Regions from separate parts of the Microbacterium sp. BWT-B31 genome, predicted to be linked through region 2. Evidence: riboswitches for the same ligand, from Rfam matches in the RefSeq annotation. Region 2 holds a riboswitch; the other holds the start of a gene.
The links. Region 2 has a riboswitch for thiamine pyrophosphate ahead of thiM (hydroxyethylthiazole kinase). Riboswitches for the same ligand answer to the same signal wherever they lie in the genome.
Positions count from the first base shown of each region.

Region 1: it holds a riboswitch for thiamine pyrophosphate, as region 2 does, so the genes downstream of both, AB1K54_RS15385 (ECF transporter S component) here and thiM (hydroxyethylthiazole kinase) in region 2, are expected to answer to the same signal.

Region 1 is NZ_JBFECU010000019.1:9,116-24,529, forward strand. Features, by position in the region: gene AB1K54_RS15345 (ATP-dependent Clp protease ATP-binding subunit) at 43-2,568, opposite strand; gene AB1K54_RS15350 (hypothetical protein) at 2,758-3,369, shown strand; gene AB1K54_RS15355 (helix-turn-helix domain-containing protein) at 3,366-3,596, shown strand; gene AB1K54_RS15360 (SDR family oxidoreductase) at 3,766-4,602, opposite strand; gene AB1K54_RS15365 (enoyl-CoA hydratase/isomerase family protein) at 4,730-5,557, opposite strand; gene AB1K54_RS15370 (DUF488 domain-containing protein) at 5,815-6,168, shown strand; gene AB1K54_RS15375 (energy-coupling factor transporter transmembrane protein EcfT) at 6,188-6,976, opposite strand; gene AB1K54_RS15380 (ABC transporter ATP-binding protein) at 7,032-8,507, opposite strand; gene AB1K54_RS15385 (ECF transporter S component) at 8,512-9,141, opposite strand; TPP riboswitch at 9,134-9,244, opposite strand; gene AB1K54_RS15390 (D-alanyl-D-alanine carboxypeptidase family protein) at 9,280-11,700, shown strand; gene AB1K54_RS15395 (SLC13 family permease) at 11,714-13,297, opposite strand; gene AB1K54_RS15400 (DnaJ domain-containing protein) at 13,318-14,244, opposite strand; gene AB1K54_RS15405 (LssY C-terminal domain-containing protein) at 14,419-15,414, opposite strand, start outside.
Region 2 is NZ_JBFECU010000001.1:77,497-92,910, reverse strand. Features, by position in the region: gene AB1K54_RS00455 (pyruvate/oxaloacetate carboxyltransferase) at 1-581, opposite strand, end outside; gene AB1K54_RS00450 (acetyl/propionyl/methylcrotonyl-CoA carboxylase subunit alpha) at 578-1,930, opposite strand; gene accB (acetyl-CoA carboxylase biotin carboxyl carrier protein) at 1,927-2,433, opposite strand; gene AB1K54_RS00440 (hypothetical protein) at 2,718-2,894, opposite strand; gene AB1K54_RS00435 (LacI family DNA-binding transcriptional regulator) at 2,975-3,949, opposite strand; gene galT (galactose-1-phosphate uridylyltransferase) at 4,278-5,420, shown strand; gene galK (galactokinase) at 5,417-6,670, shown strand; gene AB1K54_RS00420 (DUF4287 domain-containing protein) at 6,779-7,069, opposite strand; gene AB1K54_RS00415 (bifunctional hydroxymethylpyrimidine kinase/phosphomethylpyrimidine kinase) at 7,099-9,228, opposite strand; gene thiM (hydroxyethylthiazole kinase) at 9,225-10,073, opposite strand; TPP riboswitch at 10,064-10,157, opposite strand; gene AB1K54_RS00405 (hypothetical protein) at 10,176-11,342, opposite strand; gene AB1K54_RS00400 (TetR/AcrR family transcriptional regulator) at 11,423-12,016, shown strand; gene ppk2 (polyphosphate kinase 2) at 12,041-12,955, opposite strand; gene AB1K54_RS00390 (MarR family winged helix-turn-helix transcriptional regulator) at 13,063-13,599, shown strand; gene mmsB (3-hydroxyisobutyrate dehydrogenase) at 13,613-14,524, opposite strand; gene AB1K54_RS00380 (acyl-CoA dehydrogenase family protein) at 14,521-15,414, opposite strand, start outside.

The sequences.
Region 1 (15,414 bases), on a different contig from region 2:
GCGGATGCCGCAGGTCACGGCATCCGCTCTGCTGTATGGGCGTTACGCGCCGGCCGCGAGGTCGGGCGTCGCAGTCAGCTCGGCGTGCGTGTTGATGCCGACCGACACCTTCTCGCCGCGCGGGCCGCTCTCGAACGTGAACTGCCCGTTGTCGACGTCGACCTTCACGTGGTCGCCGGGGTTGAGCTCGCCGTGCAGGATGCGCTCGCTGAGGCGATCCTCGACCTCGCGCTGCATCGCACGACGCAGCGGCCGGGCGCCGAGCGCCGGGTCGAAGCCGATCTCGATCAGCTTCTCTTTCGCGATCTGCGACAGCTCGACGGTCATGTCGCGGTCCAGCAGACGCTCGGCGAGGCGCTTGGTGAACAGATCCACGATCTGCACCAGCTCCTCCTTCGTGAGCTGCGGGAACACGATGATGTCGTCGACGCGGTTGAGGAACTCGGGCTTGAAGTGGCGCTTGAGCTCTTCGTCGACCTTGCCCTTCATGCGGTCGTAGGTCGTCTGCGTGTTGCCTTCGACCTGGAAGCCGACGGGGCCACCGGCGATCGCGGCAGAACCGAGGTTGGTCGTCATGATGATCACGGTGTTCTTGAAGTCGATCACGCGACCCTGACCATCGGTCAGGCGACCCTCTTCGAGGATCTGCAGGAGCGAGTTGAAGATATCGGGGTGCGCCTTCTCGATCTCGTCGAAGAGCACCACCGAGAACGGCTTGCGGCGCACCTTCTCGGTGAGCTGGCCGCCCTCTTCGAACCCGACGAACCCGGGAGGGGCACCGAACAGGCGCGAGACGGTGTGCTTCTCGCCGAACTCCGACATGTCGAGCGAGATCAGTGCGGCCTCGTCGTCGAACAGGAACTCCGCGAGGGCCTTCGCGAGCTCGGTCTTTCCGACGCCGGTGGGCCCGGCGAAGATGAACGAGCCCGACGGGCGCTTGGGGTCCTTGAGACCGGCGCGCTGGCGGCGGATCGTCTTCGACAGGGCGGCGATCGCCTCCTCCTGGCCGATGACGCGCTGGTGCAGCGCCTTCTCCATGAAGACCAGGCGGCTGGATTCCTCTTCGGTGAGCTTGAACACCGGGATGCCGGTGGCCTGGGCGAGCACCTCGGCGATCAGGCCCTCGTCGACCACCGCGTGGCTGGCGACATCACCCGAGCGCCACTGCTTCTCGAGGCGCAGGCGCTCGGCGAGGAGGGACTTCTCCTCGTCGCGCAGCGACGCCGCCTTCTCGAAGTCCTGCTCCTCGCTGGCGAGCTCCTTCTGCTCGCGCACACTGGCGATCTTCTCGTCGAACTCGCGCAGCTCGGGCGGGCTCGACAGGATCGACAGACGCAGACGGGCCCCGGCCTCGTCGATCAGGTCGATCGCCTTGTCGGGCAGGAACCGGTCCGAGATGTAGCGGTCGGCGAGGTTGGCCGCCGCGACGATCGCGCCGTCGGTGATCTGCACCTTGTGGTGCGCCTCGTAGCGGTCGCGCAGGCCCTTCAGGATGTTGATCGCGTGCGGGAGGCTGGGCTCGGCGACCTGGATCGGCTGGAAGCGGCGCTCGAGCGCGGCATCCTTCTCGAAGTGCTTGCGGTACTCGTCGAGGGTCGTCGCACCGATCGTCTGCAGCTCGCCGCGGGCCAGCAGCGGCTTGAGGATCGACGCGGCGTCGATCGCGCCCTCGGCGGCGCCGGCGCCCACGAGCGTGTGGATCTCGTCGATGAAGACGATGATGTCGCCGCGCGTGCGGATCTCTTTGGTGACCTTCTTCAGGCGCTCCTCAAAGTCGCCGCGGTAGCGGGAGCCGGCGATGAGCGAGCCGAGGTCGAGCGAGTAGAGCTGCTTGTCCTTCAGCGTCTCGGGCACGTCGTTCTTGACGATCGCCTGCGCGAGGCCCTCGACGACGGCGGTCTTGCCGACGCCGGGCTCGCCGATCAGCACCGGGTTGTTCTTGGAGCGGCGCGACAGGATCTGCATGACGCGCTCGATCTCTTTCTCGCGCCCGATGACCGGGTCGAGCTTGTTCTCGCGCGCGGCCTGCGTGAGGTTGCGGCCGAACTGGTCGAGCACCTGTGAGCCGCCCTGCGTGGTGCCCTGGGTCTGCTCGCCCGCACCCGACGCGACACCCGCGGGCTCTTTGCCCTGGTAGCCCGAGAGCAGCTGGATGACCTGCTGGCGCACCTTGTTGAGGTCGGCGCCGAGCTTGACGAGCACCTGCGCGGCGACGCCCTCGCCCTCGCGGATGAGGCCCAGCAGGATGTGCTCGGTGCCGATGTAGTTGTGGCCGAGCTGCAGCGCCTCGCGCAGCGAGAGCTCGAGCACCTTCTTGGCGCGCGGCGTGAACGGGATGTGCCCGGTCGGCTGCTGCTGACCCTGGCCGATGATGTCCTGCACCTGCTCGCGCACAGCGTCGAGCGAGATGCCGAGGGACTCCAGCGCCTTGGCGGCGACGCCTTCGCCCTCGTGGATGAGACCGAGCAGGATGTGCTCGGTGCCGATGTAGTTGTGGTTCAGCATCTTCGCCTCTTCCTGGGCGAGGACGACCACGCGACGGGCACGGTCCGTGAATCTCTCGAACATCGTCTTTCCTCCGAGGGCGTGAGGGGTCGGTTGACCTCCGAGCTGGCGCCTTACATCGAGGGTAGCCAGGCGGCGGATGCCTCACGCCGGTGTTCGCCGTGGGCTGATCGTGCACGAGGGGGTTGTGTCGGGGCATCCGCTTGTCTTATCGTTTTTCGATAACAACGAATATCGATAAGGAGTCGGGTGATGGAGCAGACCATGATCGCGCGAGCGGATCGAGTCACGATGAGGGTGATCGGCGCACTCGCGGCGGCGATGGCATGCGCGCTCGCGGCGGGTCAGCTCATCGCCGCGGCGACGTACGCGTGGGCGGATTCGGTCACTCTCTCGCTGCTCGCCGAGCAGCAACTGCCCGTCGAGCCCGGCCTCGGGGTGACGACCGCGAGCGTCGACACGGTCTCGGTGACGACGAGTGCCCTCAGCACCGGAGCGCGCTGGTCGCTCGCGGGCGGCGGGCTGCTGCTCGCCGCCACGGCGTTGCTGGTCGGCCTAGCCGTGGTCTGGCTCATGCTCGCGGCGGCGTCGGGCAGGCCGTTCCGGTCCCCGCTGTTCCGGGTCACACTGATCGCCGCGTTCGCACTCGTGCTCGGTCCCCTGCTCGCAACGGCACTGTCGGGCTTCGGCGCGATGCAGGCCGCGTTCGAGCTGAACGACGCCGTTGGCGGCATCCTCGTCCCCGGTTTCGGAGTGTCGCCGTGGGGCCTCACGATTCCCGTCGTCTCGTTGGGGCTCATCGCGCTCGCGTACCTCTTTCAGCGTATGCAGCGCCTGCAGCGCGACACAGAGGGCCTCGTGTGAGCCCGGCCGACGACGAGGGGCCGAGCGGCGTCCACTGCCGACTCGATGAGCTGCTGGCCGCGCGCGGCATGACCCTCACGCGCCTGTCCGAGCTCGTGGGTGTCTCGGTGGTGAACCTCTCGATCCTCAAGAACGACCGGGCCCGGGCGATCCGCTACTCGACGCTGTCGGCGATCTGCCGCGCGCTGGACTGCGAGATCGGCGACCTGCTGGTGCGGGCGGACTGAGGTCGCGGCATCCGTCGCCTGTGCGGTTCCATCCGGGGGCCGTTTCGTCTCGCTTCGCTCGCTCAACGACCGGCGTGCGGGTGCGCGAAACGAGGCGAAAACACGAAACGAGGACGGATGCTGCGCAAACGCCCTCGTTTCGTGAGACGCCCTCGTCTCGGACGCCGGCCTACAGGAAGATGTCGGGGAACAGCGCCTCGTCGGGCGTGCCGGGAACGGCGGCGTAGCGCGAGAAGTCGGTGACGCCGGCGTCGCGCAGCACGTCCTCGACGATGAGGGTCTGCCCGGTGTATTCGCGCGACGGCTTCAGCAAGACCTCGTACGCGGCATCCGCGTAGATCTCGGGCGTGCGGCTGACCTTCATCATGCGGTCGCCGCCGAGCGCGAACTGCACCGCCGCGGTTGCGATCGTCGTCGCCGGCCACAGCGTGTTCGCCGCGATGCCGGCCTCGGCGAACTCCGCTGCGAGGCCGAGGGTCGCCATCGTCATGCCGTACTTCGCGAGGGTGTACCCGGTGTGCGCGCCGAGCCACTTCGGCGTCAGGTTGAGGGGCGGCGACAGCGACAGGATGTGCGGGTTCGGGGCATCCTTCAGCACCGGCACCGCCGCACGCGAGAGCATGAACGTGCCGCGCACGTTGACGTCCTGCATGAGGTCGTACTTCTTCACGGCGAGGTCGAGCGAGCCCGACAGGTCGATCACCGACGCGTTGTTGACGACGATGTCGATGCCGCCGAACTCGCCCTGCGTCTTGAGCACCGCCTCGGTGACGTCGTCGTCGTTGCGCACGTCGCCGACGATGCCCAGCGCCTGGCCGCCGGCCGCGCGGATCGCCTCGGCGGCGGAGTGCACGGTGCCCTCGAGCTTGGGGTGGGGGGTGTCGGTCTTGGCCAGCAGCGCGATGTTGGCGCCGTCGCGCGCGGCCCGCAGGGCGATCGCGAGGCCGATGCCGCGGCTGCCGCCCGACATCAGGATGGTCTTTCCGGCGAGCGTTGCGTCGGTCATTTCGGTGTCCTTTCGGGTGTTCCCCGGTGTGTCGAGATCGTGGTTTCTCGCCGAGACCGCACGTTGTGCGCGTCGATGACGGGGTTGCTCGGCGAGAACGCGGTCGCTCGACGGAGTGTCGGGCGGGTCAGGAGCGGGAACGAGAAGCGGAGGCGGCGGCGAACGCCGCGATGCGCGCCTGGGCGTCGGGGGTGTCGAAGGCCGCCCCGATCGACCGGCCCTCTTCCGAGAGCTGCTCGGCGAACGTACGGGTCGGCTGGGAGCGCACCAGGCGCTTGGCCTGCCCGTACGCGCTGTACGCGCCGGCGAGCCAGAACCGCGCAACCTGCTCGGCGCGCGCCCGCACCCGCGTGGGGATGTCGGCGGGGTTCTCGGCCGACACGACCTCGGCCACGAGCCCCCAGTCGAGCGCCTCCTCGGCGCTCAGCAGGCGGTCCTGCAGCACGAGCTGCAGCGCACGGCGCTCGCCGACGGCGCGGGCCAGCTGCGCCGACACCGACAGGTCGGGCGTGAGCCCGATGTTCGCGTACAGACTGCCGATGCGCGAGTCCGCTCCGATGATCGCGTAGTCGCTGGTCATCAGGATGCCGAGCCCGCCGCCGGCCGTCGTGCCCTGCGCGGCCGCCACGACGGGGATCGACGACTCGGTGAGCGCCCGGATGCCGGTGTTGATGACCTCGGCCAGCGCGTGGATGTCGGCGCCGCTGGCGATGCCGCCCGCGGCCATCGCCTGAACGTCGCCGCCGGCGCAGAACGAGCGGCCCGCCGCGTCGAGCAGGATCGCGCCGACGTCGTCGCGCGAGGTCGCCTCGACGGTCACGCGCCGCCAGGCGACGGCGAGCCCCTGGTCGAAGGCGTTCAGCCGGCCGGGGCGGTTCAGCGTGATCCGCGCGAGGCCGTCGTCGACCTGGAACAGGATCGGCTCGACCTCGCCGGGGGCGCCTGCGGTGTCCATATGCTCTCCTTCGAACTCGGAAATCGCATCCCACCCTACGCGGTACTGAGTTTCACCGATACGTCGGTGTCGGGCGGGGGCGGGGCATCCGTCGCACTGCCAGGCTAGCGATCCGGCTGCCGCCTCGGGCGGTGCCGCTGCTGCGGATTCGTGCGACTGCGGCGCACCGATGCAGCGCAGTCGCACGAAAGTGCCGCACGAGGCAGAAGCACGACGGATGCCTCGACCCGCGCCGGCCCGCGGGCCAGACTGAACCCGTGGACCTGCGTCTCAAGCGCGTGTACGACCCGCCTGCGCCGGGCGACGGGTTTCGCGTGCTGGTCGACCGGCTGTGGCCGCGCGGGCTGTCGAAGCAGCGCGCGGCGGTCGATGTGTGGGCGAAGGATGCCGCGCCCTCGACCGAGCTGCGCAAGGCCTTCCACCACGGCGGGATGACGTGGGACGCCTTCGCCGACGCCTACCGCGCCGAGCTCGCGGGTCCGGCGGCGGGCGCCGTCCGGGCGCTCCGCGACGCGGTGTCGGGGCATCCGGTCGTCACGCTGCTGTATGCCGTGGCCGACCCCGATCGCAACCACGCGCTGATCCTGCGCGAAGCGCTCGAGGGCCGGTAGCCGCAAGAGAGCGGATGCCTCACCCCGGCCCGAGGATGAAGTTCCAGGCGCCCGCGGCCACCGCCGCACCCACCGCGATCAGCGCGATCGCGAGCCCGAGCGCCATGAGCGCCCACTCGCGCCCGCCGAACCGGGACTCGCGCGCCCAGGTCCGCGCACCGGGGGCGCCGAACCCGCGAGCCTCCATCGCGGTCGCGAGCTTCGACCCGCGCCGGATCGACAGCACCAGCAGCGCGAACGCCATGCCGAAGAAGCGGCGCAGGCGTCCGCGGTCGGCCACGCCCCGCGCGCGGCGCGCCAGTTCGAGCGCGCGCCAGTCGTCGAGGAAGAGCCCCACCATGCGCAGCCCCGCGAGCGCGCCCATCACGAACCGCGCGGGCAGCTTCAGCACCTGGCCGAGACCGTCGGCGAGGTCGGTCGGGTCGACCGTGACGAACAGCACGACCGACGGCAGCGCGATCGCCAGCACCCGGAAGAACGTCGCGACCGACAGCTCGAGCGACCCCTCGCTCACGCGCACCACGAACCACTCCAACAGCACGACGCCCGACGCCTCGCCGTACAGCGCGATCGTGAGGGCGGTGAGCGGGGCGGCGATCCACACCGGCCACGTGCGCGCCCAGAACTCGCGCCAGGTCAGCCCCGCGAACGGGAACAGCACGAGTTCGAGCGCCAGCGCGACGGCGGCCGAGACGATGTCGAGCGTGAGCACGAGCGGCAGGGCGACGAGGGCGGATGCCCCGAGCTTGGCGACCGGGTTGATGCGGGCGACCGCGCCGGTGCGCGCGCGGGTGTCGAGCAGGGTCATGCGGACGCCTCCGCCGGGCGCCGTGGCCCCGAACCGCGAAGAACAGACGCCGGGGTCATGCCGCAGCCTCCAGGCTGAAGCGACGGGCGTGGAGCGCGTCGACCACGGCGTCGTCGTGGGTGATGACCACGATCGCGGAGCGCCCCGAGCCCGCCGCATCCGTCCCGTCGCGCAGGCGCGCCAGCAGCGCCACGAGCTCGGCCCAGGTGCGGGCGTCCTGACCGAACGTGGGCTCGTCGAGGACGAGCACGCGCGGGCGCGTCGCCAGCGCCGCGGCGACTGTCAGCCGGCGCTTCTCGCCGCCCGAGAGGGTGTATGGGTTCGCTGCGGCCAGGTGCGCCAGGCGCAGCCGTTCGAGCAGCTCGTCGACGCGGGCGGCGGTCTCGCCGGGGGTGAGGCCGAGCGCGCGCGGGCCCACCTCGAGCTCACCGCGCACCGTGGTGGACAGCAGCTGATGCTCGGGCTCCTGGAAGACGGTGCCGATGCGAGTCAGCAGCTCGCGCGACGGCCACTCGATCGGCGCGCCGCGCACGCCCCGCGCCAGTCCGGGCGCCGCCCAGACCCGCCCGGCGTGCGGGGGCAGGAGTCCCGCGAGGGTGAGGCCGAGGGTCGACTTGCCCGCGCCGTTGGGTCCGGTGATCGCCGTGACGGCGCCTTCCGGCACGTCGAGCGACAGCCCCGAGGCGACCGGCACTGCGCGCACGCGCGCGACCGAGAGCCCGTGCGCCGCCAGCAGCGCCTCGCCGGGCGCCGACGGCGGCGGCGCGGGAACGGCGGGAGGGATGCCCGGAACCCACGTGCCGAGCGCGGCGAGTTCGGCCCCGCGCTCGCCCAGCACACGGGCGGGCGGCCCGTCGGCGATCACGCCGCCGCCGCCGAGCACGATCACGCGGTCCACGAGCGGCAGCCACACGTCGACCCGGTGCTCGACGACCACGAGGGTCGCGCCGGTCGCCTCGAGCACGCGCGTGACGGATGCCCGCACCTCGCCGACCCCCGCCGGATCGAGGTTCGCCGTCGGCTCGTCCAGCAGCACCAGCCCCGGGCGCATCGCCAGCACACCGGCGAGCGCGAGCCGCTGCTTCTGCCCGCCCGAGAGCGCCTTGGTCGGCCGGTCGAGCGGCAGGTCGAGCCCGACCGCGTCGAGGGCCTCTCCCACCCGGCGCCAGATCTCGTCGCGCGCGACGCCGAGGTTCTCGCAGCCGAACGCCACGTCGTCGCCCACGCGCGCGAGGATCACCTGCGAGTCGGGGTCCTGCAGCACCAGTCCCGCGCGGCCGTGCGCGAGCGGGGCGGCGACCCCGTCGACCAGGAGCACTCCCGACGACTCGCCCTCGTCCTGGCCGCCGAGCACGCCGGCGATGCCGTGCAGCAGTGTCGACTTGCCCGCGCCCGAGGCGCCGAGCAGCAGCACGCGTTCTCCGGGGTCGATGCGGAAGGAGGCATCCGTCACCGCCCACGCGTGCCGCCCGGCGTGCCGCCAGCCCCACCCGCGCGCCTCGACGGCTGCCGGCCGCAGCGAGGCACTCATCGGATCAGACGCGTCCGCGCGCTTCGCGACCCGACGCGAAGCGGTCGAGCGCGCCGGTCTTGGCAAGCCCCCGGGCGAGCAGCCACGACAGCCCGCCCGCGATCACGGCGCCCGAGAGCACGGTGCTGATCAGGTACACGGTCGTGAAGGCGGCGTCGGCCCCGACGTACCAGAGGATCATGTTGTTGATCCCGCCCGCGAGCGCCGCTCCGGCACCGGCGAGCACCGCGACCGGCAGCGACCACTTCTTGTAGAAGAAGATCAGGAACACGATCTCGGCGCCGAGGCCCTGCACGATGCCGGCCTCGATCGTGAGGAACCCGCCCCACTGGTTGCCGACGAGCGCCGACACGACGGCGGCGAGCACCTCGGTGTAGATCGCGGCACCGGGCTTGCGGATGATCAGCGCACCCAGCACCCCGGCGAACAGCCACGGTCCGTCGAGCAGGCCCTGAAGGCCCGGCAGCAGCGGCTCGAGCAGGGCCTTCGGGCCGAGGTAGCCGATGTTCCAAGCCAGGAAGATGAGGCCGGATGCGACGCCGATGACGCTGGCGACGACGATGTCGACGATGCGCCACCGAAGGCGGTGGACGGTGCCCGAGGCGGCGTCGGAGACGGACGTGGACGTGTGCATGAATGCTCCTCCCTGCGCTGGCATGATCCAGATCAGGTTCGACGGTCGAAGCGTGGTTTCGCTTCCTCTCAGCCCGGTGCACCGGACTCCCGTGGTTGTCGCGACGAGTATAGCCCGCGCGCAAGGTAAATTATCCGGATGACCCTCGCCGATCCGCCCCCCTCCCGCCGCGCACTGCGCGCGGCGCGCATGGACCAGGCGGAGACATCCACGGGTCGGCGCGATCCGGCGCCCGCTTCGCCCGAGACCCCGCTGATCGACCGGGTTCCGAGTGCGGCGCCCCTCGCCCCGGCGAACGATGCGGCGCCTGCGGCCTCCCCCGTTCCCGCGGCGCCGCCCTCCGCGTTCCCGCCCATCGCCCCACCCCCCTCAGCCGAACCTTCCGCACCCTCTGCCGTCCGCACCGAAGAGCCGAAGCCGGCACCGGAACGCTCCGACGCCAGCGGGTTCAAGCGCCTGTTCGGGCGCAGCGTCGAGCCGGAGTGGACGCCGGGGCCCAAGCGCAGCGATCCGGCGCGCGGGGTCGCCGCCGGCGTCGGCTCGCCGCTCGCCGCCGGGGCGAAGGGCGCCCCGGCGGGGCGCAGCACTGCGGTCCCCGACGAGTCCGGGCCGCTCAACCTCGAGTCGCTGTTCGCGCCCACCGGCCCGCTCGACGTGGTCGCCTCCCCCGCACAGCCGGATGCCGCCCCCGCAGCACCGGTCGCCCCCGCGTGGATCGCCTCGGCGTCGGCCGCACCGGCACCCGTCCTCCCCGCCCCGGCATCGCCCGAGACCCCCGCGGGAGCGACCCCGGTGCCGCCCGACTCCGGTCCGCTGACGCTGTCGGCCCTGTTCGGTCCCACCGGACCGGTCGACGTGATCGGGTCGCCTGAGAAGCCCGATGCCTCGCCCGCACCCGCTCCGATCGCACCGGCGCCCGCCGACAAGCCCGCCCTTCCCCCCGAGTCGGGGCCGCTGACGCTGTCGGCGCTGTTCGGCCCGGTCGACGCCGTCGAGGCGTCGGACGCGGCCCAGCCGGGCTACGCGCGCTCGAGCGGGCCGTCGGCCGAGGCATCCGTCTTCTCGTTCACCGCCTCTGCGGCGCCCGTCGCGCCGCCCACCCCAGAGGCCGTCGCCGCGTCCCTGCCGCTCCCCGACCCGGGCCCGCTCACGCCGGTCGAGAAAGAGCCGGATTCGGTGACCACGACCGCGGCCCCGGCCGTGACCGCCGCGGCCAGCGGCATCGCCCTGGCGTGGGTCGACGAGAGCACGATCACCGCTCGCCCGCGCACGAGCACCTACCTCACCGCCGCCGCGAGCCCGTACGTGCCGGTCGAGAACGAGTTGCTCGCGCGCCCCCCGCGCCGTTCGCCGCTGCGCCCGGGCGTGCTCATCCCGACCGCGGCCGCGCTCGCACTCGTCGGCGCGTACGCCGCGACGACACTGATGTGGCCCCTGAACGCGGTGCAGCCGAAGGTCGAGAGCCTGCAGGCCCAGCCCATCGCCGCGGCCCCCGCGGCCATGCCGTGGCCGGGGGTCGGAGCCGCTGCGGTCGACGTGCACGGCATCGACGGCAGCGTCGCCTCCAGCGGCGACATGCTGCAGATGGCGAGCATCACGAAGATCGTCACCGCCCTGCTCGTGCTGGAGGAGCTGCCCCTCGCCCCCGGCGAGCAGGGGCCCTCGTACCGCTTCTCGTACTCGGATCGCTACGACTACTGGGACTATCTCGATGGCGGCGAGTCGGCGCTCGACGTCCCGGTGGACGAGAGCCTCACCGAGTACCAGATGCTGCAGGGCATGCTCATCGGCTCGGCGAACAACTACGCCGACCGCCTCGCCTACAGCATCTGGCCCTCGAACCGGGTGTATGCGGACGCGGCGAACTCGTGGCTGGCGGCGCACGGCGTCTCGGGCATCTCGATCGTCGAGCCCACGGGTATCGACAGCGGCAACATGGCCACGCCCGAGGCTTTGCTCGTCCTCGCCGAGAAAGCGCTCGCCAACCCCGTCATCGCCGAGATCGTCGCGACGCCGGCGGTCGACCTGCCGGGCGCGGGACACGTCGAGAACACCAACGGCCTGCTGGCTGATCCGGGCGTGATCGGGATCAAGACGGGCACGCTCGACAGCTGGAACCTGCTGTCGGCCAAGAACCTCACCATCGGCCAGACCACGGTGCGGGTGACGGCGTCGGTGCTCGGTCAGCCCGACAACGACTCCCGTCTCGCGGTGTCACGCGCCCTCTACGCCCAGCTCGAGGCCGAGCTGCAGCCGAAGCCGTCGGTGACCACCGGAACGACCGCGGGTCTTGTCAAGACCAAGTGGGGCGAGCCTGTCCAGGTCGTAACGGATGCCGACGCGAACGTCATCCTGTGGAACGGCGGCACCGGCACGGTGACCACGGACTTCTCGCTCGGCGACGCGCGCACGAAGGGCGACAAGGTCGGAACCCTGACCGTCGCCGGTCCCCTCGACTCGGCGACGGTCGAGGTGAGCCTCACCGCCGACATCGAGGGGCCGAGCCCCTGGTGGCGCCTCACCCATCCGCTCGATCTGTTCGGGCTCACGGGCGACTGACCGCGCAGCCGCCTCAGAACGGCCAGATCAGCGGCACATACAGCACCGCGAACGCGAGGAACACCAGCGCCAGCGGCAGCCCGAGCTTCCAGTAGTCGCCGAAGCGGTAGCCGCCCGGCCGCATCACCATGAGGTTCACCGGCGTCGCGATCGGAGTGAGGAACGCCGCGGCCCCGGCGACGGTGAGGGCCATCATGAACGGCTGGATGCTGACACCCGCTGTCTGCGCGACCGACACCGCGATCGGCATGACGATCAGCACCGTGGCGACGTTCGAGATGAACTGGCCGAGCAACAGGGTGACGACGCACAGCACGAGCAGAGCCAGCAGCGGCGAGGCGCCGCCCGTGAACGAGAGCACAGCGCCGGCGACGACGTCGGCGGCGCCGGTCGACACGAACGCGCCCGACAGCGGAATCATCCCGGCGATCAGCACGATCGTCGTCCACGAGATCGAACGGTAGGTCTGACGCACCGACAGCACGCGCATGGCGATGAGGGAGCCGGCCGCGAGCAGGCCCACGACCGCGGGCGGAAGCAGGCCCGTGGCAAGCAGCACGACCATGACTCCGAGCACCACGAGCGCCCGCTTCGCGCCGCGCCCGAGCGGCACGGCGCGCTGCAAGGTCTGCGGCGAGGTCACGGCGATGACGTCGCGCGAGCGGGAGTACCGCTCCAGTGCCCCCCACGGCCCCTGCACGAGCACGGCGTCGCCCGCCTGCAGCGTGAACGAGCGGGTGCGGCCGGCCGAGGCATCCGGAACCTCGTCGCCGCGCCGGATCGCGAGGATCACGAGGTCCTCCTCCGTGGTGGTCATACCCGGCGACACGCGGCGCCCGATGAGCGACGACCGCGGCGCGATGAGCACCTCGACGACCCCGTCCTGCGCGCTGAACAGGGTGCGGGTGTCGAGGTCGACGGCGTAGCTCTCGCGCAGCAGCCGCGCCTTCTCGCCGGTGTCGGTGACCCCGTCGACGTGGTCGGCCTCGCGTGCGGGCAGGAGCCTGCGGCCGAGCAGCGCCACGAGCGCGACCGTGCAGAGCACGAGCGGAACGCCCACGATCGCGAACTCGAAGAACCCGAACTCGCGGCCGCCCGCCTGAGCGGCCGCCTGCGACACGAGGATGTTCACGGGCGTGCCGGTCAGGGTCAGCAGCGACCCGGCGCTCGCGGCGAAGGCGAGCGGGATCAGCATGCGCGACGGCACGATCCGCGCGCGCAGCGCCACCACCACCACGACCGGCAGCAGCGCCGCGACCGCCCCGTTGATGCTGATGAACGCCGTCAGCACCGCGGCGATCGCGCCGATCACGACGGTCAGCCGCCCGCGCTTGGTGCCGGCACGGCCCACGACGTGCTGCGCGATCCACACCGTCACGCCGGTCGCATCGAGCGACTCGCTGACGACGAACAGCGACGCGATGAACAGCACGGTGGGATCGCCGAATCCGGCGAGCGCCTCGGGCAGCGTCAGCACGCCCGTCGCCCACAGGGCCAGCGCCACGCCGAGCGCGACGATCTCGATCGCCACCTTTCCCGACACGAACGCGACGATCGCGACCGCCAGGATGACGAAGATCGCGATCACAGGGTCCACGTCGCGAGCCTAGGGGCGGCTCAGGCGAAGCGCACCACCTGCTGCAGGCGCGTCCGCACGTCGAACACCTCGTTGCCGCCGATCGAGCGCGCACCGGTGACACCCCGCCGCAGCACGGTCGACAGCGCGCTGCGCGAGACGACGGCCACCGGCATCCCGCGCACCTTGCCGGTCTCGGCGATGCCCTGCTCGAGGTCGTCGTCGGGCAGCACCACGATCGCCCCGCTGAAGCGCACGCCGGCGGAGCGCGCGAGGGCGCGCATGCCGCGCACGAGCTCGGCGATCGGCGCCCCGGCGACGCCGTCGCCGACGAGCTCGCCGCGGCGCAGGCGCACCGGGCCGCCGAAGTCCTCGGACAGCACGCCGTACAGCCCGCTCGGGCCGAGCACGATGTGGTCGAGCTTCGCCTCGGGGTCGCGCGGGTCTGCCATCACGTCGTGCCACACCGTATAGCCCATGCCGAGGTCGGACACGATGCGTGCCGTCGCCTCTTCGGCGAGCGCGTCAGCGAGGAGCCGGCGCAGATGGTGCGGCGCCGAGCGGACGAGAGCCGGGTCGTACGGATCCTCGAGGGTGACCCCGCGGCCCGCCCATTCGCGGATCAGCGTGAGGTAGCGCTCGCGCCGCCAGCCGCCGGGCTGGCCGAAGGAGCGCGCCCGCGGGCGCGTGTCGCGGGTCTGCGTCTGTCGCGGCGGCCGGAAGCCCGCCCATTCGGGCTCGGGCGCCCCGCCGAAGCCGTGGCCGCGATCGTACGCGGCGCGGGCGCCTGCCGTGCCGACGAGCTCCCACGCGCGCTGCACCTGGATGAACTGCGCCGCGTCACCGCCCGTGTCGGGATGCGTCTGCCGCAGCCGCAGGCGGTACGCCTTGCGCAGCTCCTCCTCGTCGGCAGTGGGGTCGACGCCCAGCACCTCGTACGCCGACGCCGAGAGCGGACTGTCGAACACGCGAACTCCTGATCCCCGGGCTTGCGGTCCGGTCCCGGCCCGTCAAGGGGCTGCACCGATTCTGCCGCACGTCGCCGGGTGAGGTCGTGGTCTCGTCTCGGTCGCCGTCGGCCCCTCGCTCCACGAGACGAAACGACGCCCGAGCCTGCGACGGGGCGCCGGGCGCGGCATCCGTCATCTTCTCTCGTTGCGACGCGCGTACGCGGCCGCACTGCGGCTCGACAGTGCCAGCAGCAGCAGGATGTCCAGGCCCAGCGAGAACAGCGTGGTGTTGATGGTGATCTCTTCTGCGGAGTCGTTCCACCAGTCGACGAAGGACGTCGAGATCGAGATGGTCGAGAACACCATCGCCGTCACCCGCGCCCAGTTCACACCGCGCGCGATCAGCACGCCCAGCACCGTGTCGAGGAGCACGCTCGCCGCCATGAACGCGGCGAAGACGACCAGCACGAGTTCGGCGGTCGCGGCGTCGTCCGTGTCCATCGCGTCGGGGGTCGCGAACTCCGCCCAGTTCAGCGCGATGTCGGCCAGCACGATGAGACCCGCCGCGGCTCGCAGGAACACGAGGGATGCCCCGGCGACGACCGACGACGGCCGTTTCATGTCAGGGTCGAACCCGGGTCGCTGCAGCAGGCGCTCGGCGGACTCGAACGCGGGCCGCTTGAGCGGTGCCGTCTCGGGGTGCGCGGCGGGCTCGTACACGTGCGCCACCGGAATGCTCGAGGCGGTGCTGCCGACGTCGACGATCGGCAGGTCGCCGTCGGTGTGGATCGAGTCGCCGCCGCCGTTGCGCGCGTGATACCCGCTCGAGAAGTCGGCGATGACGTCGACGGTGATCGTCGGGTCGGACTCGAGCAGGGTGCGGACGATGTGGTCGCGCTCGACGTCGGTGTCGTCGTCGATGCGGTGGGTGACCTGCAGCGTGAAGAGGGACAGCCCGACGGAGGTGTCGAAGGTGCCCGCCGCGAGCCAGTCCACGCGCCGCCCGCCCGGCAGCAGCCAGTCATCGGGGCAGCGCCAGAACCGCACGTGGTGACGCTTGCCGGGACTGCCGTCGACCTCCTGCTGGAATGCGAAGTCCTGCTGACGCGAGAACAGGAACAGCGGGCTCACCGGCGCCTCTTCGTAGCTGCGGCGCGTGATCGTCGACAGCACGATGCGCCATGACGA
Region 2 (15,414 bases):
GTCGGCAGCAGCGACCGCAGCCGCTCCGGGGTGAGCAGCCCCGCGGGATCCTTCAGGTAGACGCTGTCGATCGCGTCGCAGCCGTTGAGTTCGGCGATGCGCTCGGCGTAGTACGCATCAGTGTGCACGGGGCTGGTGGTGTAACAGACGCCCGCGACGACATCCGTGAAGCCGGCCCGCTTGGCCATCTCGGCCATGCGGCGGGCGCCCGCCATGTCGTGCATGGGGTCGATCACCCACAGCCGGCTGATGCCGTTGCGCACCAGCAGCCGGAAGGCGAGTTCGAACAGCACGTCCGGCGTGCGGTAGAACGTGATGAAGCGCTTGCCGGTCGTGAGGAAACCCAGCGGCGTGTGCGGCATGCGTGCCTTGGCGGCGCGGATCATCTCCCACGGGTCCTCGCGGTGGAAGCGCACGGCGCTGGCCAGGAGCGTGCTGCTGGCCAGCTCCACGGCCCGATAGCCGACCTGCTCGATATCGGGCGCGGCGCCTTCGATCATGCGGGTCGTCATGCCGACGGCACCCCACAGGCTCTGGTTTCCGTCGCGGATCGAGACGTCGACGAGGCTGACGGAGGTCATGCCGGCTCCTTCTCGAGAATCGCGTCGGCGAGCCAATGCGTGGTGACCGTGTTGGCGGTGAACGCGTCGTCGGCGATGATCCGCTGCAGGAGCGCGAGGGATGTCGTCACGCCGTCGATCCGGAATCCGTCAAGCGCCTGGGCCATGCGCTTGACGGCGGCCGGGCGGTCGGTGCCCCACGCGATGAGCTTGCCCATGAGCGCGTCGTAGAACGGCGGGAAGTCGTATCCCTCGTACACGTGGGAGTCCAGGCGGATGCCGCCACCCGCCGGCGGCCGCCAGCGCGTGACGTGCCCGGGGGTGGGTGCGAGGCCGCGTGCGGGGTCTTGCGCGGTGATCCGGCACTCGATCGCGTGACCGGTCATCGCGACGTCCTCCTGGCGGAGAGTCAACGGCTCGCCGAGGCACGCGAGGAGTTGCTCGCGGACGAGGTCGACACCGGTGACCTGTTCGGTGACCGGATGCTCCACCTGAAGTCGCGGGTTCACCTCGAGGAACCCGATCTCTGCGGTCCGCGAGTTCACGAGGAACTCCACCGTGCCCAGGCCCACGTAGTCGAGCTCGGCGGCGATGGCCAGGGCGCTGGAGGTGAGCACCGATCGCGTCCGCTCGTCGATCGAGGAAGACGGCGACTCCTCCACCACCTTCTGGTAGCGGTACTGCACGGAGCACTCCCGCTCGCCCAGGTGGATGCGGTTGCCATGACGGTCACCGAGGATCTGCACCTCGATGTGCTTCGCGTCGGTGACGTACCGCTCGAGGAACACAGTCCCGTCGCCGAAGGCGGCCTGCGCCTCGCTGGAGGCCACCGACCACGCGTCGGCGAGGGCCGCGGCATCCGTCACCAGCTTCATGCCCCGCCCGCCGCCGCCGAACGCGGCCTTGACCAGAATGGGGTACCCGATCCGCTCGGCGAGAGCGGCCACCTCTGCCCAATCCGAGGCGGTGCCGCCCGGCGAGACCGGCACACCGAGACGCTCGGCGAGCGCGCGAGCGCTGAGCTTGTCTCCCAGCGCGTCGAGGGCCTCGGGCGAGGGCCCAACGAAGACGATGCCGTTCTCGGCGCACGCCCGCGCGAGGTCCGAGCGCTCCGAGAGAAAGCCGTACCCGGGGTGCAGGGCCGTGCAGCCGGTCGCGACAGCCGCGTGCAGCACAGCGTCCACCGACAGGTAGCTCTGGCGCGACTGCGGGCCGCCGAGGACCACGGTGCGCGTGGCGCGCGACGCGGCGAGCGACCGCACGTCGGCGCTCGAGACGCCGAGCACGGTCGCGATGCCCAGCCGGTCGCACGCCTCGACGATGCGCACGGCGATCTCGCCGCGGTTGGCCACGAAGACGCGCTGCGTCATGCGCGCGGTCCGATCACGAACAGGGGCTGGTCGAACTCGACCAGGTCGCCGTCGGCGGCGAGGATGCGGCGCACGGCGCCGGCCTCACCGGCGACCACCGAGTTCATGAGCTTCATGACCTCGATGATGCACAGGACGGAGTCGGTCTCGATGGGAGTCCCCTCCGCGACGAACACCGGGTCGCCCGGCTTCGGCGAGCGATAGAACGTGCCGAGCATCGGCGAGCGCACGAGGGTCTCGTCCTCGGCGAGCGCGAGGGTCGCGGCCTCGGGCCGAGTCGGGGCGGAGGCCGGGGTCGAGGGCGCGGCGGGCGCGGCGGGACGAGACGCAGCCGCGGGGTCGATGGCTGTCGGACCCGCGGCTGCGCCCCGTTCGGACGGCTCGATCGCGTCGCCGCGGCTGACCTCGATGCGCAGCTCGCCCTTCTCGAACCGGAACTGCGTGAAGTCCGTCTTATCGAGCAGTTCGATGATCGCGGCAAGCTCTTCGAGATCGATGCTCACTCGGCAACTCCTCAGGTCGTGCGAGCGGACCACCGTGTCGACCGCTCTGTCGGAACACGAGAAAGCTACGAGGCAGTTCCGCTGGACGCAATAGCTTCGAATGAGATTCTGTATCACGGAAAGTTCTGCGCTCAACGCGGGGGGTCGCCGGGCATTGACGGCACCGCGATGACCTTCACTGCGACGGGATGCCGCATCCCGCCAGCACCGTCGCGGCGGGCGCACTCGCCACGGCCGAGACGGCGCGCCGCGGTCGCCAGCGGCGCGGCCTCCTCATCGCGGACCTACGAGCGCCCGTACCGGGACGCCCAGTCGCGACGGGCGGCCTCTTCGAACATGTCCGCCTCGTCGCGCAGATCGTCCTCCTCGGGGAGGTCGAGGTCCAACTCGTCCTTCACCGGGTCGGTGCGTGTCTGCGACGTCGACCGTTCTTCGTCGTGCGGCAACACGAGCCTGCTCACCGCAACCACCTCGCCTTCGCGTCCATGTTCCCGCACCGGCGGCCTCATACGCAGGGGGTTGACGATCGCCGGGTTCGAGACTAGCCGCGTCTTCGCGTGCTCGCCCGGATGACCAGCTCGGTCGGGATCGCCGGGAGTCCCCGCGGCCCGTCGGCCTCGATCCCGGCGACCAGGGCCGCGACGGCGGTCTCGCCGAGCCGGTCGAAGTCCTGGCGCACCGTCGTGAGCGGCGGCAGATAGTCGGCCGCGTCGACGACGTCGTCGAAGCCGACCACGCTGACCTCGTCGGGCACGTGGCACCCGGCCTCGGCGAGGGCGCGCACGAGACCGAGCGCCATCTGGTCGTTGGCCGTGAACACGGCCGACAGCGTGGGTGCTTCGGCGACGAGTCGCTTTGCGGCGGCGAATCCGGATGCCGCGGCCCAGTCGCCCCTCACGGCGGGCGGCTCCGGCACCCCCGCCGCCGCGAGCGCCTCTCGCCAGCCGCGCTCGCGCTCCGCCGCGGCGAACGACCCCTCGGGACCGCCGATGTGATGGACGACCTCGTGGCCGAGGCCGAGCAGGTGCTCGACGGCGCTGCGCGCCCCGCCGGCGTGGTCGGTCTGGACGATCGTGAAGCGCGCGTCGGGGGGCGAGTCGACGACGACGAGCTCGAGGTCCCGCGGGGTCGCGCTCCCCCGCGCGAGCTCGGTCGCCTCGTTGAGCACGATGGCACCGTCGACCCCCTGCTCGCGCAGCCGCTCGAACGCGCCGGCGATGTCGCGGCGATCGCCGAGCGTGGACACCACGAGCGAGTAGGAGCGGGATGCCGCAGCATCCGCCACCGCCTGCAGCATGCGGGCGTTGCCCACGCTCGCGAGCGTCGCGGCGACCAGGCCGATCGTCTGCGTGCGGCCGGTGCGCAGGGCGCGAGCGGCGCGGTGCGGACGGTAGCCGAGCCGCTCCATCGCGTCCTCGACGCGGCGACGGGTCTCGGGGTCCACGCGAGGACTCGCGTTCACGACCCGCGACACGGTCTGCCCCGACACCCGGGCGAGGGCGGCGACGTCGGCCATTGAGACGCGACGGGTCGGCCGCGCGGCGTCTGCGCGCGCGTCGGCGGCGCGGTCGCGGGGTGCTCCGGCCGCCTCGGCGGCGCGGTCCCGGGGTGCTCCCGCCACCGCGGCGCCGCCGCGCGTCCCGTCATGGGCGCGTTCGAGCCGCTCGAGGGCCTCGATGTCGGCGTCTCGCATAGACCACCCTCCGTGCATAACTCCTTCGAAGTGACGCATGTTGACGTTACCACGGCCTGCGGATTACCGTGTTGACGTGAACACTCCTGAGTTCGGCACGCCCGACTCCGCCACCCCGTGCCCCGACTCCGCCACCCCGTGCCCCGAGGCCGTGATCCTCGGCGCGGGGGTCGTCCGTAGGTCGACCCGGCTCGCCGACGGCCGCGACCTCGTCTACTACGACGACCCGGGCACGACCCTCGGCGCCGAGCGCGCCGTCGACGCGCGCGTGCTCGCCCCTCGCCCCGCGACCGCCAGCATGCGCCTCGACGTGCTCACGGGCGACTGGATCACGGTGGCCGCCGCGCGCCAGAACCGCGTGATGCTGCCGAGTGCCGACGCCGACCCGCTGGCACCGCAGTCGGCGACGAATCCGAGCGAGGTTCCCTCGCGCTACGACGTCGCCGTCTTCGAGAACCGCTCCCCGTCGTTCGGCCCCGCGCTGCGCGAAGCGCTCGGCACCGCGCCCGCCGCGGACGACCCGCCGACGGGCCTGGCCGACCTCGCCGAGCTGGGCCTCGGCCGCAGCCGCACGTCGGTCGGACGCTGCGAGGTGGTGTGCTTCAGCCCCGAGCACGAAGGCTCGTTCGGCACGCAGTCGGTGACCCGGGCGCGCACCGTCATCGAGGCGTGGGCCGACCGCACCGAGGCGCTGTCGTCACTGCCGGGCGTCGAGCAGGTGTTCCCGTTCGAGAACCGTGGCGAGGCGATCGGCGTGACCCTGCCCCACCCGCACGGCCAGATCTACGCCTACCCCTACGTCACCCCGCGCACGGCGCGCCTCCTCGAGCGCATCGGCGACGCCGGCGAAGGCTTCTTCGAGCGCTTCCTCGCTTTCGAGCAGGCATCCGACCGCGTCATCCTGCAGGGCGAGCACTGGACCGCCTACGTGCCGTTCGCCGCGCGCTGGCCCCTCGAGGTGCACCTCATGCCGCACCGGCACGCACCCGACTTCGCCGCACTGACCAGCGCCGAGCGCGACGAACTCGCCCCGCTCTACCTGCGGCTGCTGCGCGGCGTCGACGCGCTGTACGACACCCCGACGGCCTACATCGCCGCGTGGCACCAGGCGCCCGTGCACGTCGGCCGTGACGCGGTGCGCATGCGCCTCGAGCTCACGAGCCCGCGCCGCGCGGCCGACAAGCTGAAGTTCCTCGCCGGATCCGAGGCCGCCATGTGGGCCTGGACGGCCGAGATCCCGCCCGAGCAGTCCGCCGCGCGCCTGCGCGAAGCGGTCGAGAAGGTGACCCTGTGACCGGGGCGGCGACCGAGGCCCGCTCCCTCTTCGCCCGGCTCACCGGTGGATCGCCCGACGGCGTCTGGTCGGCGCCCGGGCGCGCCAACCTCATCGGCGAGCACACCGACTACAACGACGGCTTCGTGCTGCCGTTCGCGATCGATCGCCGCACGTATGCGGCTGCCGGCATACGAGCGGATGCCCGCATCCGCGTCGCCTCGACCTTCGACGATGCCGTGGTCGAGGTGGGCCTCGACGAGCTCGACGCGCTGTTCCCCGACGAACGCGGCGCTGTGCCGGAGTGGGCGCGGTACCCGCTCGGGGTCGCATGGGCGCTTCGCGGTGCGGCATCTCGAGCATGTCCCGGTTTCACGCTGAACGAAGCCCTCCAGGGCGACGAATCGGGACACGGAACCGACAAACCGGGACAGGGGTGGATGACGACCGGCGTCGACCTCGCCATCGCGTCGGACGTGCCGGTCGGCGCCGGGCTGTCGTCGTCTGCCGCGATCGAGGGCGCCGTCGCATCCGCGCTCGACGAACTGTGGGACCTCGGCCTCGACCGCGTCGCTCTCGCGCAGGCGGGCCGTCGCGCCGAGAACGAGGCCGTCGGCACCCCCACGGGAATCATGGACCAGCTGGCGGCGATGCTCGGCCGCGCCGACGCCGCGGTCTTCCTAGACTGCCGCTCGCTCGACGCCGAGCCGGTCGACCTCGGCTTCGCCGGCGCGCGGCTCGCGCTGCTGGTCATCGACACGCGGGTCGCCCACGCGCACTCCACGGGCGGCTATCGCGACCGCCGCGACGCGTGCGAGCGCGGTGCGCGGCTCCTAGGCGTCCCGGCGCTGCGCGACGTGTCGGTCGCCGACCTGCCGCGGGCCGCCGAGCTGATGGACGACGTGACCTTCCGCCGCGTCCGCCACGTCGTCACCGAGAACCAGCGCGTGCTCGACACGGTCGCCGCGCTCCACCGCGAGGGTCCGCGCGCGATCGGCGGGCTGATGCTGGCCAGCCACGCGTCGATGCGCGACGACTTCGAGATCTCGGTGCCCGAGCTCGACACCGCGGTCGAGGCATCCGTCGCCGCCGGCGCCCTCGGCGCCCGCATGACCGGCGGAGGCTTCGGCGGCGCCGCGATCGCGCTGGTCGATCACGACGAGGTCGAGAAGGTGACCGATGCCGTCACCGCCGCCTTCGCCGCGGCCCGCTTCGTCGCCCCGCACTGCTTCGTGGTCACCCCGTCCGAGGGCGCCCGCCGAGAGGCCTGACCGCCCGGGCCGGAGCCGACGCGACGCGCGCGGTCATGCGCCGCAGGCTCACGCGGTTCAGGAGGTCGGGCCGATCCTGGCGTCCGGATGCCGCGCGCTCGACCCGGATCAGCCGTTCGGGTTCGTCGCCGCCCCGTCGAGCCACAGCAGGTTCGACGGATCGGAGTGGGCCGTGCCGGTTCCGACGTGCTTGTCGCTGATCTGCGGGCCCTTGGTGATGACGTGGACCATCGCCATCGCGTGCCCGCGCCCCAGCCCGTAGTCGGCGGCGAGCCATTCGATGATCGGCGTCGCCTTCGTTCTCTCGTCGAAACCCTTCTCGTGGGCGATGTCGATGAGCTGGCGAGGGGTCAGCCCGGTCTTCTTCTCGACCGCGTCGAGATAGGCCTGAAACGTCATGTGTTCATGATGCACGAGATCGGCCCGGCTCAGCAGGCGGCGAAGAATGCCAGCTCGTGGGCGCTCGACGACTCGAACGCGCGGAGCATCCGCGACCTCATCGCCGGTTCGGCGATCGCGGCCGCCTCGGCGACGTGCGCGACCGCCTCGTCCGTGGCGCGCTCGAACGCCGGGTCCGCATAGGTCGCCAGCCACGACGCGTACGGGTGCGACGCATCGGTGGCGCAGTCTCCGAACTCTCCCGACCGAAGGCGCCGCCCGAGGTCGGCGTAGAGCCAGAAGCACGGCAGGATCGCGGCGATGAGCACTGCGTACTCGCCGGTGAAGGCGGCCGCCTTGAGGTGATCGAGATAGGCCGTGGTGGCCGCCGTCGGGTCGGCGGCGAAGGTCGCCGGACCGAGGCCGAGCTCGGGAGTGAGCCACGAGGCGTGCAGCTCGAGTTCGCCCGCGATGGCGCCGTGCGCCGAGTTCGCCCAGAACGCCTGTTCCGACGAGGTCGGCGCCAGCCGCGCCGCCTCGGCGAGCACGCGCGCGTATTCGCGCAGGTAGAGGGCGTCTTGGCTCAGGTAGAACAGGAAACGGTCGCGGTCGAGGGTGCCGTCGGCGAGCGCGGCGATGAACGGCAAGTCGTCGATGCCGGAACGGATGCCGCCGATCCGCGCCCACCAGTCGTCGGCGACCTGCGCCGCCGACGGCCGGGTCTCGAGTCCGCCGCGGGCCCAGAGCCCGGCGAAATGGCTGATCGGCCCGTGCCCGCGACCCACCCGCAGTTCGGCGCCGGCCCGCAGAGATTCGCGCAGCCACGACCGCACCTCGGCCACAGCGCGCGCGGGCTCGGCGCCGCGGGCGAGGACGGTCGCCAGTGCGGACGAGAGCGAGCAGCCGGTGCCGTGGGTGTTGCCCGTGACGATGCGGGTGCCGGCGAACTCGTCTCGCGTGCCCCGCGCCGCGTCTATGAGCGCGTCCGGCGCTTCTTCGCCGGCGAGGTGCCCGCCCTTGACGAGCACCGCCGCCCCCGTGGCCGAGGACAGTTCCTCCCCGGCGGCGAGCGCGTCGGCCCAGTCGGCGATCGGGCGCCCGGTCAGCATCGCGAGCTCCGCGAGGTTCGGGGTGACCACGTGCGCCCGGGCGAGCAGGTCTCGCAGCGCGCCTTCCGCGTCGGCGTCGAGCAGGCGGTCGCCGCTCGTGGAGACCATCACGGGGTCCACCACGACGACCCCCGGCCGCGTGGTGTCGAGCCAGTCGACCACCGTGCGGATGACGTCGGCGCTCGCGAGCATCCCGGTCTTCACGGCGTCGATCGTGATGTCGTCTGACACGGCGTCGAGCTGCTCGCGCAGAAACCCGACCGGCGGCACGTGCACCGCCCGCACGCCCTGCGTGTTCTGCGCGGTGAGCGCCGTGACGACCGCCATGCCGTAGCCGCCGTTGGCGGCGATCGACTTGAGGTCGGCCTGCACACCGGCACCACCGGAGGGGTCGCTTCCGGCGATGCTCAGCACGCGCGGTGCGACCCCCGCGCGCCAGCGGCGCGCGAACTCCGCGGCGGTCGCCCCCGGGTCGTCGGCGGCGCAGATCGCCGAGACGACCGCCACGCCCGCCGCTCCCGCGTCGCGGAGCCGCTCCACGTCGTCGATGCCGATGCCGCCGATCGCGACGCACGGAAGTGCCGTGGTCGCGACGAGGTCGCGGAATCCGTCCACGCCCAGCGCCGGCGGGTGATCGGGCTTGGTGCGCGTGGGGCGGATCACGCCGACGCCGAGATAGTCGACGGTTCCCGGCGCTAGGGCGCGCACCGCGTCGAGGTGCTCGGGGGTGTTCGCGGTGAGCCCGATGAGGGCGTCCGGGCCCAGCACGTCGCGGGCGTGCCGGGCCGATGCGTCGCCCTGGCCGAGATGCACGCCGTCCACGCGCGCACCGCGGGCCCGCGCCGCGACCGCGGCCTCCACGCGGTCGTCGACGACGAGCAGCGCGCGACCCTCGATCACCCGCGACAGCGCGATCAGCTGCTCGACGGTCGCGGCATCGGTCGCCTTCTTGTCGCGCAGCTGCACGACCCGCACACCGCCGTCGACGGCGCGACGGACCGTGTCGATGACACCGCGCGCGCCGCACAGCGCCGGGTCCGTCACGAGGTAGACCGACAGGTCGGCGATCACCGCGCGCCGCCTTCGACCTGCGCGGCGGCGGGAAGATCCCCCGGCGCGAGCGCGTCCAGCGCGTCCAGCAGCGCGACCGCGAACCCTCCTGGCCCGCTCGTGTGCGCCGCGGCGCGCTCGGCGGCGATCTCGTAGACCAGGCTGGCCGCCGCCACGGCCTCGAGCGCGCCGTCGCCCGTCGTGCGGGCAGTGCCGAGAAACGCCGCCATCACCGCGCCGAGCGCGCAGCCGCCGCCCGTGACGCGGGTCAGGAGCGGGGTTCCGTTGGCGATGCGATACGCGCGCTCGCCGTCGGTGACGAGGTCGACCGGCCCCGAGACGGCGACGACGCTGCCGTGGCGGCGCGCGATCAGCGCCGCGGCGTCGGCGGCGGCATCCGTGCTGTCGATGGCGTCGACCCCGCGCCCGCCGGAGCCGAGCCCCGCGAGGGCGAGGATCTCTGACGCGTTGCCGCGGACTGCGGTCGGGCGGCGCTGCACGAGCGCTCGGGCGAGCTCGGTGCGAACCGGCAGCGCGCCGATCGCGACCGGGTCCAGCACCCATGGTGTGCCCGCCTCGGCCGCCCCGGCGGCCGCCTCGAGGCTTGCTGCCCGCTGCTCGGGCGTGGGGGTGCCGAGGTTCACGAGCAGGCCGGATGCCACGCCGGCGAACTCCCTCGCCTCGCCGACGATGTCCACCATCGCCGGGGCCGCCCCGAGGGCGAGCAGCACGTTCGCGGTGAACCCGGTCACGACCGAGTTCGTGATGCAGTGCGTGAGCGGTGGCGCCGCACGCAGCGCGCCGAGCAGATCGGCCGCGGAGGCGGCGAGAGTGGAGTCGGAATCCGGGCGCAGACCATGGGCCATTGCGACATCCCTTCGCTAGTACGAACTAGATCAGGTTCGACGGGTGTGCTCTCAGGCGCTCGCGCGCCACCCCGTGTCACTGCCTCGCAGTCTATCGACCTGTCAGAGCGTGAGCGGATGCTCCGCCTCGGTCTGACCTGCAGCCAGTCGCCGCGCGGGGATGTCGACGAGCGTCAGCGCGAGACCGGCCGCCGCCCAGATGCCCAGCAGCGCCCACTGGAAGCTCGAGTCGGCGCCGGGGAAGTACGACAGGTTGCGCAGGAGCGTCGCGGCGGCCCCCGGCGGAAGCCACTGGCCGAAGGCGCCCCACGGCGCGGGGATGAACTCGACGGGCACGGCCGTCGCCGACAGGGGGTTCGCGACGAGCATCGTGAAGGCGGCGCCGACCCCGACGCCGGCGGGGCCGATGAGTCCCGCGAGCCCCGTGATGGTGCTCGAGATGGCGGCGATCGCGAGGGCGATCGCGGCGGCGTTGAGCCAGTAGCCGCCCTGGAGCGCGCCGTAGAGGCCCTGCAGGATGCCCGCGAGCACGACGCCGGCGACGGGCGCGTAGATGAGCACGCCGACCACACGGCGCAGGCCCCCGCCCTTGACGGTGAGGGTCAGGATGACGCCGCCCAGGATTCCGCCGAGGACCATCGGGAACATCGCCGCGGTGAGGCCGGTGCCGCGCGGGTCGCCGCCTGCGAGCGGCACGAGGTCGGTCACCTCGACGGTGACGGTCGGGATCGTGAGGGGGGCGGATGCCTCGGGCGCGGGCGCCTGCGGCGCCTGGCCGCTCAGCGCCGCCTGCACCGCGGCCTGGATCTTGTCGGCGACCGTCTGCTGCAGCTGCGCGAGGCTCTCTTCGATCGTCGCGTGGATCTGCGCGTCGATCTGCTGCTGGAGCCCGGTGGCTATGCCCTGGAGCATCTGTGCCACGGCGGGGCTCGCGGCCGACGCGGTCAGCACCTCGGGCGACTGCGTCTGCTCGGCGGGGAGCACGACGGCCCCGTACACCTCGCGGTGCTCGATGGCGGTGACCGCGGCATCCCGATCGTCGTACTCGGTGAGCGCGATCGCGCCTTCTGACTGCTCGTCGATCGCTTCGGAGACCTGCTCGATCTGCTCGGCGGAGCCGACGATGCCGATCGGCAGGTCGCGCGGGTCGGCGGTGACCGCCGGCCACGAGAAGGCCAGCAGCACGACGCCGACGATGAGCGAGACGCCGACCGCGATGATCGGAAGCCGCCACCACGGCGTGCGCTCGAGACTCTGGGAGGTTGCCATGGGATCGATCCTCTACCAAAAACGAATGTTCGTTCTGTATTCTGAACCTGCCCGTTAGGCTTGTCAAACAGGGGGACGTGATGCCGAAGATCAGCGAAGCGCGGCGCGTCGAGCGCCGCTCCGAGATCATGGACGCCGCGCTGCGGTGCTTTCTGCGCACGGGCTACAACGGCACCTCGATGGCCGACATCATCGCCGAATCGGGACTCTCGGCCGGCGCGATCTATTCGTACTTTCCGGGCAAGCAGCAGCTCGTGCGGGCCGTCGCCGAACGCATCCTCGACGCGCGACGCACCGAGCTCGAGGCCGCGAGCGCCCAGCGGGCCCTGTCGCCGGCGGGCGTCGTGCGCGTGCTCGCCCAGGGCGTGCGCGCCAACGCGCCGCTGCCGGTGCTGCTGCAGGTGTGGGGCGAGGCGACGGTCGACCCCGAGCTGCGCGCCGCGGTGCAGTCCGTCCTCCTGCACATGCGCGCGACCATCGCAGGGGTGCTCGGCCGGTGGGCCGAGGGTCATGCCGACGAGCTGCCGCTGCCTGCGGCCGAGTGGGCCGCCGTCGCCGCGCCCGTCGTCATGGGCATGATCCCGAGCTTCCTGCTGCAGAGCGTGCTCGTCGACGGATTCGACGACGAGGCGTTCCTGCGCGGCGTCGACCTCGTGCTGCCGTCGCACCCGTAGCCGGCGAACCCGGACCCGGACGGCCTATTCGTCCTCGTCCTCGGTCTCGGCCTTGCCGCGCAGCACGACGAGCGGGTCGGGCCTGCGCGCGACGGAGCGGTCCTTGTCGGGGTAGTCGAACCTGCTCAAGAAGTGGCGCATCGCGTTCAGGCGTGCGCGCTTCTTGTCGTTGGAGCGCACGACCGTCCAGGGCGCGTAGTTCTTGTCGGTGCGGCGGAACATCTCCTCCTTTGCCGCGGTGTACTCCTCCCACCGCCCGAGCGACTCGAGGTCCATCGGCGACAGCTTCCAGCGGCGCACCGGGTCGAGCTGGCGGATCGCGAAGCGCGTGCGCTGCTCTTTGCGGGTGACCGAGAACCAGAACTTGGTGAGCGAGATGCCCGACTCGACGAGCATCTTCTCGAAGACCGGAGCCTGGGCCATGAAGCTCTCGTACTCGGCATCCGTGCAGAAGCCCATCACGCGCTCGACGTTCGCGCGGTTGTACCACGACCGGTCGAACAGCACGATCTCACCCGCGGTCGGCAGGTGCTGCACGTACCGCTGGAAGTACCACTGCCCCTGCTCGCGATCACTCGGCTTCGCGAGGGCGACCACGCGCGAGGTGCGCGGGTTCATGTGCTGGGTGAAGCGCTTGATCGTGCCGCCTTTGCCCGCGGCGTCGCGCCCCTCAAACACGATCACGACCCGCTGCCCGGTGTCTTCGACCCAGTACTGCAGCTTCAGCAGCTCGACCTGCAGCCGGTACTTCTCGTACTCGTACTCCTCCCGCTCCATGCGGGTGTCGTACGGATACCCCTCGCGCCACGTGAAGACGGGGTTGCCCTGCGGGTCGATCAGATCGGGGTCGGCGGTGTGACCGTCGGCGACGCTGTACCCCTTCTGCCGCAGGTCCTCGATGAACTCCCGCAGCGACTGCGGGTCCGGTGCGGTTGCCACACCTGCAGGCTAGCGCGACCCGGCTCCGCGCGGAGGGCCGGTCATCCGTTGTTCACGAGCCTCGTATGCTGTCAATCACGAGTCGATGAGGCGAAGGAGCGCTCCGGATGGCATCCCGCAGTCCACTCCCGGTGGACCCGATCGCCGAGGCTCGCCGCCAGTGGATCGCGCACGGCTGGGCCGACGCCGCCGAGGGTGTCTCGGTGGTCACCTCGATCATGCGCGCGCACCAGCTCGTGCTCGCCGAGGTCGACGAGGCGCTGCGCCCCCACGGGCTCAGCTTCGCGCGCTACGAGATGCTGCGGCTGCTCGCCTTCACCCGCGAGGGACGGATGCCTATGGCCAGCGCCACCGCGAGGCTGCAGGTGCACGCGGCCAGCGTCACCAACGTGGTGCGGCGCCTCGAGGCCGACGGGCTGCTGCGGCGCGAGCCGCATCCGCACGACGGACGGGCTGCGATGCTGGAGCTCACCGACGCCGGACGCAGGCTCACCGAGGACGCGACCGCCACGCTCAACGAGACCGTGTTCTCGCGCGTCGACCTCGACGCGGACGAGCTCACGGCGCTGGTCGGGGCGATCGCCCGCATGCGCGAACGGGCGGGGGACTTCCGCCCCCCACGGCCCACGCCCGACCCCCTGTGATCCCTTAAGCGCGTCAGCCGGCGTCGGCGCTGCCGGCGCGGATCGTGTCGATGATGCCCGAGAAGTCGCGCCCGGCGCCGTCGCCGTCGGCGTAGTCGGCGTAGATCGTGCGGGCGTGCAGGCCCAGCTGCGCGTCGACCCCGGTGAGCGCGATCGCCTGGGCTGCGAGGCCGAGGTCTTTGGCCATGAGCGCGCCGGCGAACCCGGGCCGGTAGTCGTTGTTCGCGGGGCTCGTGGGCACCGGCCCCGGCACCGGACAGTTGGTGGTGAGCGCCCAGCACTGGCCTGAGGCGTTGGACGCCACGTCGAACAGCGCCTGGTGCGACAGACCGAGCCGTTCGCCGAGCACGAAGGCCTCGGCGACGGCGATCTGCGACACGGCGAGGATCATGTTGTTGCACACCTTCGCGGCCTGGCCCAGGCCCGCTCCGCCGCAGTGCACGATGCGCCGACCCATCGCCTCGAGGATGGGCCGCGCCGCCTCGAACGCGGCCTCGCCGCCGCCGACCATGAAGGCGAGGGTGGCGTTCTCGGCCCCGACGACACCACCCGACACCGGCGCGTCGAGCGCACGGTGTCCGGCCTCGGTCGCGAGGGCCCCCGCCGCGCGCGCGTCGTCGACGGCGATCGTCGACGAGTCGATGAAGAGCGTTCCGGGGCGGGCTGCGGCCAGAAGGCCCGGGTTGTCGCGGGCGCCGCGATAGGCCGCCAGCACGTGATGGCCGGCGGGGAGCATCGTGATGACGGCATCCGCCTCGGCGACCGCCGCAGCCGCGCTCTGGGCGATGTGGACGCCGGTCGCCGCCGCGGCCTCGCACAGTTCGGGAACGAGGTCGAAGCCCCGCACGTCGTGGCCGGCCTTCACGAGGTTGGCCGCCATCGGAGCGCCCATGTGCCCGAGTCCGATGAATGCGATCGTCGTCATGCGTTCCTCCCCGACGAGTGGGCCGCCAGCACGCCGCGGCCCACGATGAGCTTCATGATCTCGTTCGCGCCCTCGAGGATCTGGTGCACACGCAGGTCGCGCACCACGCGCTCGATGCCGGACTCGTGCAGGTACCCGTACCCGCCGTGCAGCTGCAGCGCCGTGTTGGCGACCTGGAACGAGGCATCCGTCGCAAACCTCTTCGCCATCGCGCAGGCGACCGCGGCATCGGGCGCCCGCTCATCGATCGCCTCGGCGGCGCGCTGGAGCAGCGCGCGGGCGGCCTGCAGTTCGGTCTCGGCGTCGGCGAGGGCGAACACGACGGACTGGTTCGCCGCGAGGGGCGCGCCGAACGCCTCGCGCTGCTGAACGTGGGCGGTCGCGCGGGCAAGCGCCCACTGGGCGCCGCCGACCGACACGGCGCCGATGTTCACGCGGCCTCCGTTGAGAGCCTTCATCGCGATGCCGAAGCCGTCGCCCTCGGCGCCGAGCCGGTTGCCCACCGGCACCCGCACGCCGTCGAGCACCACTTGACGTGTGGGCTGCGCGTTCCAGCCCATCTTGCGCTCGTTCGGGCCGAAGGACAGACCGGCAGTGCCCGCGGGAACGACGATCGCGCTGAGACCGGTCGGCCCCAGCTCGCCGGTGCGCGCCATCACGACGTACACGGCCGACGACCCCGCGCCCGAGATGAACTGCTTCACCCCGGTGATCACGTAGTCGTCGCCGTCGCGGCGCGCGCTCGTGGTGATCGCCGCGGCATCCGAGCCCGCTCCGGGCTCGGTCAGGCAGTAGCTGCCGAGGTCGGTCATCGCGCACAGCCCCGGCACCCACCGTGCGCGCTGGGCGTGGTCGCCGAAGGCGTCGATCATCCACACCACCATGTTGTG